Regions from separate parts of the Clostridium sp. BNL1100 genome, predicted to be linked through region 1. Evidence: predicted binding sites of a transcription regulator. Region 1 holds the regulator's gene; the other holds the start of a gene.
What was found. Region 1 encodes Rex, which represses fermentation and respiration genes when NADH is low (regulators of the CRP and FNR family bind a similar motif). Its sites were predicted from a motif close to ATTGTTAANNNNTTAACAAT; they were not measured.
Positions count from the first base shown of each region.

Region 2: the regulator Rex is predicted to act here: its motif matches at 2,818-2,837, upstream of CLO1100_RS01075 (phosphoenolpyruvate carboxykinase (GTP)).

Region 1 is NC_016791.1:4,103,541-4,109,347, reverse strand. It holds gene csaB (polysaccharide pyruvyl transferase CsaB) at 51-2,288, opposite strand; gene CLO1100_RS17530 (redox-sensing transcriptional repressor Rex) at 2,528-3,166, shown strand; gene CLO1100_RS17525 (prephenate dehydrogenase) at 3,217-4,317, opposite strand; gene aroF (3-deoxy-7-phosphoheptulonate synthase) at 4,307-5,332, opposite strand; gene fusA (elongation factor G) at 5,789-5,807, shown strand, end outside.
Region 2 is NC_016791.1:234,666-240,472, forward strand. It holds gene CLO1100_RS01060 (NCS2 family permease) at 1-196, shown strand, start outside; gene CLO1100_RS01065 (acetylxylan esterase) at 341-1,300, shown strand; gene CLO1100_RS01070 (PRK06851 family protein) at 1,360-2,460, opposite strand; gene CLO1100_RS01075 (phosphoenolpyruvate carboxykinase (GTP)) at 2,935-4,728, shown strand; gene CLO1100_RS01080 (MarR family transcriptional regulator) at 4,902-5,402, shown strand; gene CLO1100_RS01085 (ArsA family ATPase) at 5,525-5,807, shown strand, end outside.

The DNA of each region.
Region 1 (5,807 bases):
CATTAAAAAAACACGCAGCCAATTTGATCTGCGTGTTTTTAAGTATCTTTTTAATCAGAAATTAATTCAATTGCGTAGTGTGAGTTCTCACGGGCTTTACTTATAAGGCCTTCCACGGAGCTTTCCAAAACAGCCTTAATCGGTTCACGATTCTGCAGGACATTATCAATTTTTGAGCGCAAACGTTCAAAAGTGATTTCCTTGACATTTCCGGCAGATGGTTGATTAATATATTCCAAAAAGCCGTCAACCTTTGGCTGATAACTGATTCCCATAAAGGGGACTTTCAAATAAGCCGCAAAAATTAAAGCATGAAGCCTCATGGACACCATGATGTCCATTTTATGTATTACGGAGAATGTTTCAGGAACAGTGTGATTATTGCTTATAATATAATTTTTAGTTTTCATTTTTGCGATTATGTTTTTAATAGTCAATATGTCAACATTGTATTCCATTGGGATAAATACAGGTTCAAGGCCATATTTGTTAAAAACGTAATCTGCAGCTTCTGCAATAGCCTGCTCATATTTAACATGCTGTTGTTCTTCCAAACCGGGACATCTTCGTACTGAGAACCCTGCATATTTTTTATCAGGGGACAACCCCGAAAAATTGCGGCTGTCATTAAGTTCATCAGGGTTAATATTGACGGCAAAAGCCGCATCAGCCGTCAAAGCAATTTTAGGCCCCGTAATACCCATTTTTTTAAGTTCATTCAATGAAAATCTTTCTCTTACAGTAATTACATCAGCCATATTCAATATTTTACGAGAATGTTCTGTATTACCTGATTTATTTATTGGGCCAATCCCATTTGCGTAAAACATTATTTTTAGCTTTAGCTTTTTTGCAAGCCATGCTGTTCCGAGATAAAACATCAGGGAGCGTGAGCTTGTACTATCCTGAATTATATTACCTCCGCCGTATACAAAAAGTTTAGCCTTTTTCATTGATGAATAGACCTTGAACATATTCTTCCTGTTTATGGCGCTTACCCCATAATTGCGGGCAGTTTCTACAGGATTCCTGGAGAGGGCAAGGATAGATATGCCGGGCTTTTGTTCTTTGAGATTGTCAACAATTGACCTGAGCATTGCATCATCCCCAATATTGCCAAAACCATAGTAACCTGACACGATTACGTCATATTTTTTTCCCTTGGACTTATTTAAAACGTCATTTTGTATCTCTGTATAGATTTCAAGCTGAGTTTTGCACATGGCATCCAGAGAGAAGTTCTTATATGCCTTTTCATAAATCCTTTTTCCGAATTCTATTCGTCTTTCATGGTCTAATGACAGCTCCAGAAGATATTCGGCAAGAGTATTATAATCAAGTGGTTCAAAAAGGTAACCATTCACTGAGGAATCTATAAGGTCAGGAATTCCTCCAACCCTGCTGCTTACAGTAGCCTTGGAAAAGCGAGCGCCCTCTAAAATAGAATATGGAAAACCCTCACTTATAGAGGTTAATACACTTATGTCAATGATACTCATTAATTCGTAGGGGTCATTGAGCCAACCGAGAAAAAATACATTGTTTTCCAGACCCAGTTGATGACATCGGGTGGTAAGAGACTTATAATCTTCTCCGTCTCCCCCTATAAGGAATTTTACGTTAGGATTCTTCTCAACAACCAGCTTTGCTGCCTCCAAAAGAGTACTTATGCCCTTAACAGGGGTCAATCTAGCAGCTATTCCTACAAGTATATCGTTTTTATTTAATTGAATTCCGAATTTTAAAGCAAATTCTTCCCTTGAATAGTCATTGAGCTTTTTATCAAAATCTATTCCGTTAAGAATTGTATATATTGAATTTGTGTCAAATCCTCTGTCTATAAGCATTTTTCTGAAAGCAGAGGTAACTACAATATAATAATCCAGACTGTGAAGTACCCATGAATTGAATAACCCTATAGAAAGCCTTTTAGGCAGACTTTGGAGATAATCAAGTTTATAGTCGCTGTGCATTGTTGTTATTACCGGTATATGGCAGGCTTTTTTAATAGCGTAGGCAAAAATATTTGCCTTGGCACCATGTGAATGAATAATATCAAAGTTATTCTTTTTTACAAACTGTATTGCGTTACGTATATCTGTAATTATATTTGAGGACTTTATAACTTTTACGTTTATTCCCATTGCACGGGCTTCATCTGCAAAGGCTCCAGGTCTTAGACTAAGAAGAGTAACATCTATATGGGAAGTAAGTTCCTTTACAAGTGACAGGACATGTACTTTAGCGCCTCCAACATCCCCTCCGCCAATTAAGTGCAAAACCTTCATTAAAATTTCTCCTTTAAAAATCTTTTGTAAATGACACAAGTACTATTTTATCACAATTAACAGTATGACACTAACCTATTTTCTATAATCAACAAGTATATAAATAAGTATAAAGCCTGAATAATATGGTAAAATAACTAAGGAGAAATGTAGCAACAGAGGGTAGAGCCTTGATATTGACAATAAAATAACAAAGATGATATAATACGAACACTAATAATTATGAGGTGAAGATTTTAATGGCTTCAAAGAAAATTTCCATGGCTGTAATAAAAAGACTTCCCCGTTATCATAGATACTTGAATTATTTACTTGAACTTGGTATTAAGAGAGTGTCTTCTAAAGAGCTAAGTAGCCGTATGGGAATAACTGCTTCCCAGATAAGACAGGACTTAAATTGCTTTGGCGGTTTCGGACAGCAGGGATATGGATACAATGTAGAGTCTTTATATAATGAGATAGGTAATATACTGGGTATTAACAAGACATTTTATTGTATTATAATTGGTGCCGGAAATATGGGACAGGCATTATCCAATTATGAAAACTTTATAAAAAGAGGATTCAAAGTAATCGGAATTTTCGATGTTAATCCTGAAGTAATAGGGAAAAAACTCAAAAATCTTGAGGTTATGAATCTTGATTTACTTGAGGAGTTTATACTACATAACCCTGTTGATATTGCAATGCTTTGTGTTCCGTACAGGGAGACAGCCACCGTTGCTGACAGAGTTGCTCGGTTGGGGGTAAAGGGATTGTGGAACTTCTCACCTATGGATTTAAAAATTCCATACGATGTAATAGTGGAAAACGTACATCTGAGTGACAGCCTTATGGTGCTTGGATATAAACTCAATGACAAGTTTGAAAGAGAATAATAAGAAAGCCGGCATTTTTAATATGCCGGCTTTTGTGTGTCCTAAAACATCTAATCTTTTCTGAATACCATGTATGAAGAAGCTTTTAGGATTTCAAAAGCTTTATCCGTGTTTGCCTGATCAGATAGGGTGATTTTAAGGCATCCCTGCTCATACTCACGGCTGTTGGATACATTTATATTTTTAATGTTTATTCCGCTATTGCCCAGCAGAGTTGCTATTTTACCAATAATTCCGGGCTCATCTGTAACATCTACAATCAGCTCGAAGTTTTTTGGGAGCAACCCAGTAGCAGTATTGGAAAAACCATCCCTGAAGGCTTTAGCATTATCAAAAAAACTATATATTTCTTTATTTTCACTTGATTTGATATTGTCTATCATATCGTTAACTATAAGTTTAAAATCCTCTAAAAGCTTTACAACAACAGGCCCATTGCTTATAACCACGTCCTCCCACATGGAAGGATTTGAAGATGCAATTCTGGTAATATCCTTGAACCCTCCTGCCGCAAGAAGCTTTACTAGGCCTTGACTATTTTCATTATTTTTAGCAAGAGACACCAATGCGGAAGCTATGATATGAGGTACATGGCTTATGCATCCTGTGACTGTATCGTGCTCTCGGGAGGAAACCACTATAGGTAGGGCTCCTATCATCCTAAGAAATTTTTCCAATGTGCTTATGGCATCTTCACTGGAACTCTTTGTCGGTGTCAGAACATAGTAGGCATTTTCAAACATATGAGCAATTGAATTTATATAGCCTGATTTTTCTGTTCCGGCCATAGGGTGTCCTCCTACAAATAGGGGAGGGTTTGCAAGTCCATCAATGTAATTGAACAATTCTCCCTTGGTACTGGCTACATCCGTCAAAATGCTGCCTTTTTTTATTTTAGAGGATAATTCATTTACATATTCTATGGTTTTGCTGACCGGAGTACAAATGAAAATGATATCAGAATTCCAAATCTCTTCACAGCAATTATTAAAACCCTTGTTTAAAACTCCTTCTTTTTCAGCCACTCTAAGGGACTCAGTACAGTTGTCAACTGCATATATTTTTAAATCCGTAAACTCGTGCCTGAACGCCTTGGCTAATGAACCACCAATAAGTCCGAGGCCAATAATAGATATACTTTTAACATCCATAGTTAAACTCTCTCTCCAGGATTGGTGCAAGCTTACTTATGTCTTTGCAAAGTGAATCAAATTCGGATGGCTTTAACTGCTGTGCTGCATCAGATAAAGCACACATTGGGTTCGGGTGTACTTCAACTATAAGGCCGTCGGCACCTGCTGCTATAGCAGCTCTGGATAGCGGAATTACATATTTTGACTTTCCGGCAGCATGGCTGGGGTCAACGATTACAGGCAGATGACTCATATTTTTAACTACAGGGACAGCACTTAAATCAAGTGTGTTCCTTGTAGCTGTTTCAAAGGTTCTGATACCTCTTTCACAAAGGACAACATTGTAATTGCCTTCACTCATTATATATTCAGCAGCGTTAAGCCATTCGTCAATAGTGGTTGCAGATCCTCTTTTCAGAAGTACCGGCTTCATGGATTTTCCTATTTCTTTCAGAAGCTGGAAGTTTTGTACATTACGCGCCCCCACCTGAAACATATCCACATATGGTATAGACAACTCTACTGCCTTATCGCTGGTTACTTCTGTGATTATTTGCAAGCCAGTTGCATCCTTTGCTTCTTTGAGCAGCTTCAATCCTTCTTCTTCAAGACCCTGAAAAGCATATGGAGAAGTTCTTGGCTTAAAAGCTCCTCCTCTTAGAAACTGGGCACCGGACCTTTTGACTGCCTGTGCTGCTTCTATTATCTGTTCACGGCTTTCTACCGCACATGGACCAGCCATGAGAACCAATTCCTTACCGCCTATTTTCACACCGTTTACATCGACAACACTGGGCTCAGGCTGAAATGTTTTTCCTGCCAGCTTGAAGGATTCTACGATTGGAACAAGTTTTTCAACCCCCGGCATAATTTCAAGAGGAATATCACGGAGGACAGTCTTATCACCGATTATACCGATAATAGTTCTTTCGGTACCTTGTGATACATGTACCCCCAACCCCGAATTTTTCAGGACATTGATGACATCATCAATCTGCATTTGATTTGATTTTGGATTCATTACAATAATCATTAAAATTCAACACCTTTCTACCGTTTTACATTTTTTAAAATCTGAAATACACCATTCTACCATATTACACAAGGGCCCTAAGCCCTTTGTATATAGCCAATCATATATCTTGATTGCTATATTAATCTATATTATATAGCATCATTAAAAAATTATAAACAGCTATAAGCTACAAGATTTAAAAATTTTTATTATATAAAAAAGGTAAATTTGTACTGATATAGAATAGATAATAATAAATATAATTTATATTTGTTATTCTTAAAATTTAATATACAAAATGCATTAGATATTTTTAACCCTTTTATTCTGTTTCACTTTACTTTTTGTATTAGGTTCTATACAAATGAGAACGGGCTATAAAGCCGGTATGTATGACCCGGATAACGGTTTCCACATGGAGACTCGGTTTATTATACAGGTGTGAAATAATTGTAAAAATAAGGGGGAATGATTATGAAGGACTATTCCGTGC
Region 2 (5,807 bases), 740 kb from region 1:
AGCATTGCCGGCATTCTTTACAGCCGCAATAATGCCGTTTGCATACAGTATATCAAGTGGTATCGCTTCCGGATTTATTATGTATGTGATTGTAAAGATATTCAAAGGAAAAGCAAAGTCCGTACACCCTGTCATGTACATTGTAACGGGACTCTTTGTACTAAATTATATAATAACTGCGTTGCTTAAACTTTAATTATATATATTCCCCCACTTTTACTTCCTTTGCATGAACGGTCATATAATAAGACTGTTCATACAAGGGTAGTTTTTTTGTAAGCTCTATTATAAAATATAAAAAGTTGAATACATATATTGAAAATGGAAAGGAATCATGCATATGCCGTTAATTGATATGCCATTGGCAGAATTGAAAAAGTATAATGGAATTAATCCGTGCCCACCGGATTTTGATGAATACTGGGCTAAGGCAAAAGAAGAACTTGAAGTCGTTGATCCAAAGGTTGAACTTGTTCCGTCTCACTTTCAGGTACCTTTTGCAGAATGCTTTGACCTGTACTTTACAGGGGTAAGGGGTGCAAGGGTGCATGCTAAATATTTACGTCCCAGAGGTGGGAATAAACCTCATCCTGCCATACTGCAATTCCATGGTTACACAGGCAACAGTGGTGACTGGAATGACAAACTTAATTTTGTTGCTATGGGGTACTCTGTTGCGGCACTTGATGTCCGTGGTCAGGGAGGCTACTCAGAGGATTCTGGATGCGTAAAGGGTGACACTGTCCACGGGCATATAATGAGGGGACTGGATGATAAGCCTGAAAATATGCTTTTCAGACACGTATTTCTGGATACTGCTCAACTGGCTAAAGTTGTAATGTCAATGCCGGAGGTTGATGAGAACAGAGTAGGGGCTATGGGATTTTCTCAGGGAGGAGCTTTGACGCTTGCATGTGCATCATTAGAACCTCGTATAAAGAAGCTTGCACCAGTCTATCCGTTCCTGTGTGACTACAAAAGGGTTTGGGAAATGGATCTGGCAAAGGATGCCTACAACGATATCAGGGATTATTTCCGATTCTTTGACCCACTTCATGAGAGGGAAGATGAAGTGTTCGAGAAGCTGGGGTATATAGATTTACAATACCTTGTCAAACATATAAAAGGGGAGGTCTTGATGGGTGTGGGACTGATGGATAATATATGTCCGCCTTCAACACAGTTCTCCGCTTATAATAAAATAACTTCCAAAAAACAAATGCTGATTTATCCTGATTACGGACATGAAAATATTCCTACAGTTTTGGATAAAATCTATCAGTTTTTGCTGGAACTTTAAAATAGAGGCACCCGGCCTGTGTAAGTGTGAAATATCAGCCGGGTGCCTTATCTATTATCTTATGCCATACTGAAAAAGTAATCGTCTATTTTAAGCCTTAAATCATGATTGATTTTATCAACTATGTCATAATCAATTGCATCTATGTATATGTTTTCAAGGTCATCGTTAAGATCTTTAGCTTTGGAAAGATAGTGCGTACCTTCGCGGATTATCCCTTTGTAGCCGGAGGCGATATCCTCAAGCTGTGTCTTAAACTCCTCATCAGTTCCTGGTTTAATGGCATAGGAGTACACATCAATGATTCTATCGGTATCCTTGGAAGGAAAATACTCATGAGGAGCAGTACTGTCAAATACAGCTGCGGACAATTCTCTGATAATAACCATATCAAGACTGTCAGGATCAAAGCCACAGTGATATATCTCTACATCAAATCCTCTGTCCTGAGCGGATTGGGCAATTTTTTTCAGCATCGTGGATTTTCCCGAGCCGGGTCTGCCCTTAATAAAATATCTGTTTGACATATCGGAGGTAAGATCCATAACGAAATCTACAGACCCTTTAGGGGTAGCACCTCCGAAGAATCTGTTCTTAACACTGGCCTGTTTGTCTTGAAAGTTATTACCGATTATTGTATTGATAGTCTCTTGAGTAATTTCATTCATTTTGTTAAAGTCAATATTTGAAATGTATATCTTTTCCCACTCATCGTGAACATTTAGGGCCTGTGAGAAGAGCTTATAGGCACTTTCATAACACATGGCTATTTGTTTATTAATTTTAAGAATCTCGTCTTTTAGAGGAATTAACTTTTTGCTGTCCCAAGCAGTTCCAAGGTTTATGTACTCTTCAATTGCCCCCGGGGCTCTAGGTTCTACCACGTGAGGAAATGTTCCGTCTACAACGCCTATTCCCAAGGAAGGAAGAATAATACCATCTACAGAGCTATTGTCGCAAGGGGAATGAATGTACTCTACGTCAAAACCTCTGTTGTACCACTCCTTGCCGAGCCTTTTCATAAGGGTAGATTTCCCGGTAGCAGGACCTCCTTTAAGAATAAAAAGTCTGTCCAGATAATTAATATTATCGTCCAAGTAATTTACAAATCCCTTCGATGAGTTTGCGCAGGCATAATAGTTAATAATTTTTGCACACAAAAAGCACTCCACCTTTCAATAACTTGGGTATTATATTTCAGAATATGCTAATACTAGCAATATTGCTAAACCTATTAACTAAAAATAACCACTTTAGCCAGGTGTGTCATGCAATATGTACAGTTGAAACACTTCGTTTTAGAAACCAGTAAATTACATTGTATGTAATTAAAAACATATATATATTAGCTGCAGGCCTTGAATTTACTGACGCAAAAACCAAAAAATATATAATTATACTTATGTATGAATATATATACATGAAGTATTTAAATTTAAAAGTTGCATATTTCCATGAAAAAATAAAAATGTGACAAAAACATATGTTGAAATTTATACTACTGTATGTTAAGATTGTTAGTGAAAAAATTATCAAATAATTTGCTTACCTGAAATACTGAATAGTACCGTGTTAATCACAAATACTACTCATTGATAGCAGTATATTTTTTATAAATTGAAGGGAGAATTATAATGACTACAAACAAGAAATTAGAAGCTTGGGTTAAAGAAATTGCCGACATGTGTCAACCAGACCAGATTTACTGGTGTGATGGTTCTCAGGAAGAAAACGATCGTCTTTTAAAAGAGATGGTGGATTCTGGATTGGCTAAACCTTTAAATCCTGAAAAACGTCCTGGATGTTACTCTTTCAACAGTGATCCTTCTGACGTTGCCCGTGTTGAGAACAGAACATATATTGCTTCAAAGTCAAAAGAAGAAGCTGGACCAACTAACAACTGGATTAATCCTGATGAATTGAAAGATACTATGAAGGAACTTTACAAAGGTTGCATGAAGGGAAGAACAATGTATGTAATTCCTTTCTCAATGGGACCTATAGGTTCACCAATATCAAAAATCGGTGTTGAACTTACTGACAGCCCATACGTTGTTGTTAACATGAGAATAATGACTCGTATAGGAACAAAAGTATTGGAAACACTCGGTAACGGAGAATTCGTACCTTGCTTGCACTCAGTAGGAGCTCCTTTAGCAGAAGGCGAAAAAGATACAAAATGGCCTTGCGCTCCAATCGAAAAGAAATACATCAGCCATTTCCCAGAAGAAAAGACTATCTGGTCCTTCGGTTCAGGATACGGCGGAAACGCTTTGCTTGGTAAGAAGTGTTTCGCTCTTCGTATAGCATCAGTTATTGCACGTGAAGAAGGCTGGCTGGCTGAGCATATGCTTATCCTCAAGCTTACTGATCCTAAGGGTAATGTTAAATATATCTGCGGTGCTTTCCCAAGTGCTTGCGGTAAGACTAACCTGGCTATGCTTGTTCCTACAATTCCAGGATGGAAAGTTGAAACAATCGGTGATGATATAGCTTGGATGAAGTTCGGAAAAGACGGAAGATTGTATGCTATCAATCCTGAAGCAGGCTTCTTCGGTGTTGCTCCTGGTACATCAATGGATTCAAATCCAAATGCTATGCACAGCATTGAAAAGAACACTATCTTCACTAACGTTGGTGTAACTGACGATGGAGATATTTGGTGGGAAGGTATGGGAGTAGATGCTCCTGCTCACTTAATTGATTGGCACGGAAAAGATTGGGCTCCAGGTTCAGAAACTCCAGCAGCTCATCCAAATGCTCGTTTCACAGCACCTGCAAATCAGTGCCCTGTTGTAGCTTCTGAGTGGGAAGATCCTGCAGGAGTGCCAATATCAGCTATATTGATAGGTGGACGTCGTCCAAGTACTATTCCATTGGTACACGAAAGCTTTAACTGGAACCATGGTGTATTCCTTGGTTCAATCATGGGTTCAGAAATCACTGCAGCAGCTATCTCCGACAAAATCGGACAGGTTCGTCGTGACCCATTCGCAATGCTTCCATTCATCGGCTACAATGTAAATGACTATTTACAACACTGGTTGGATGTTGGTGCAGCTAGCACAGAAGATAAGCTTCCAAAGATATTCTATGTTAACTGGTTCCGTAAAGATGAGAACGGAAAATGGTTGTGGCCAGGATATGGTGAAAACAGCCGTGTTCTCAAGTGGATTTGTGAAAGAGTATCAGGCGAAGGTAAGGCTGTTAAGACTGAAATCGGCTACATGCCTACTGAAGACGCTATCGATGTTGAAGGTCTGAACGTTTCAGCTGAAGACATGAAAGAACTTCTCAAGGTTAAGAAGGACGAATGGCTCAACGAAGTTGAGTCAATCAAAGCTCACTATGAGACTTATGACATAAATAAGGTTCCTGCTGAATTGAAGAAGCAGCTTGCTGATCTTGAAGCTAGATTGAAGGCTTAATTTATAAATTATTTATTTAATAAATAGATAAAAACCCGGAGGCGTAGGCCACCGGGTTTTTGTTTAGGACTAATTTAAATATTAAAATTTATTTTCTATTCATATTGACAATAAAATACTTCGGGGATAGAATAATAATATACTTCGTTGAAAGAAGTATATAGGAGACTTTTATGACAAGTAAAAAAGAATTGGGACTTGAGACAATAATTTTTGAATATATTGACGGACTGAAGTTTTTGTTTTTTCCCGATAAGTGGAGTAGCGTTTTTTTGGATTACTCGAAAAATGAGATACTTGCCCTGCTGCTTCTATATAGAAACAAAAAAGCTAACATGACTGAAATCGCTGAATATATAAGTGCACCACTCAATACTGCCACAGGTGTAATAGCCAGGCTTGAAAAAAAGCTCATGGTAGAGAGACTGCGGGACAAGGAGGACAGAAGAGTTGTCAATATCGTTCTTACAAAAGAGGCAGAGGATTTTATAGAGCAGGAAAAAAGAACGATATCTCACTATTTTGAAGAGGTAGTTAAAACACTGTCTGATGATGAAAAAAAAGCAGCATTGAGTATTTTCAGAAAGGTAGCTTCGGTATTGAAGAACGACAAATCACCTGCCGGGCATAATGATAAGACAGAAAAAAGAGTTAAACGAATAATAATTGAATAGTCAAAGCTTTTTATAAAGTTACTTGCGGAATCCTTATTGTTAAGGTGAACTGCAAGACTATTTTTTAAATAAATACTTCGCAATAAGAATAATTCATAATAAGAAATATAGGAGGTATGAATATGGGTAGAATAATTATTTTTACAGGCAAGGGAGGGGTTGGAAAAACAAGCACTGCAGCAGCACATGCGGTAAAGGCTGCGGGAGCCGGAAAGAAAACCCTTCTTGTGAGTACTGACATGGCACACAACCTCAGTGACATATTTATGACGGAAGTGAGAGAAGACCCGGTTGAAATCATGGAAAACCTCGATTGCTTGGAAATCGACTCAAATTATGAAATGAATAGGCACTATGAGCATATTTCGGCTACGTTTAAAAATATGATGACATTTAAGAGTGAGA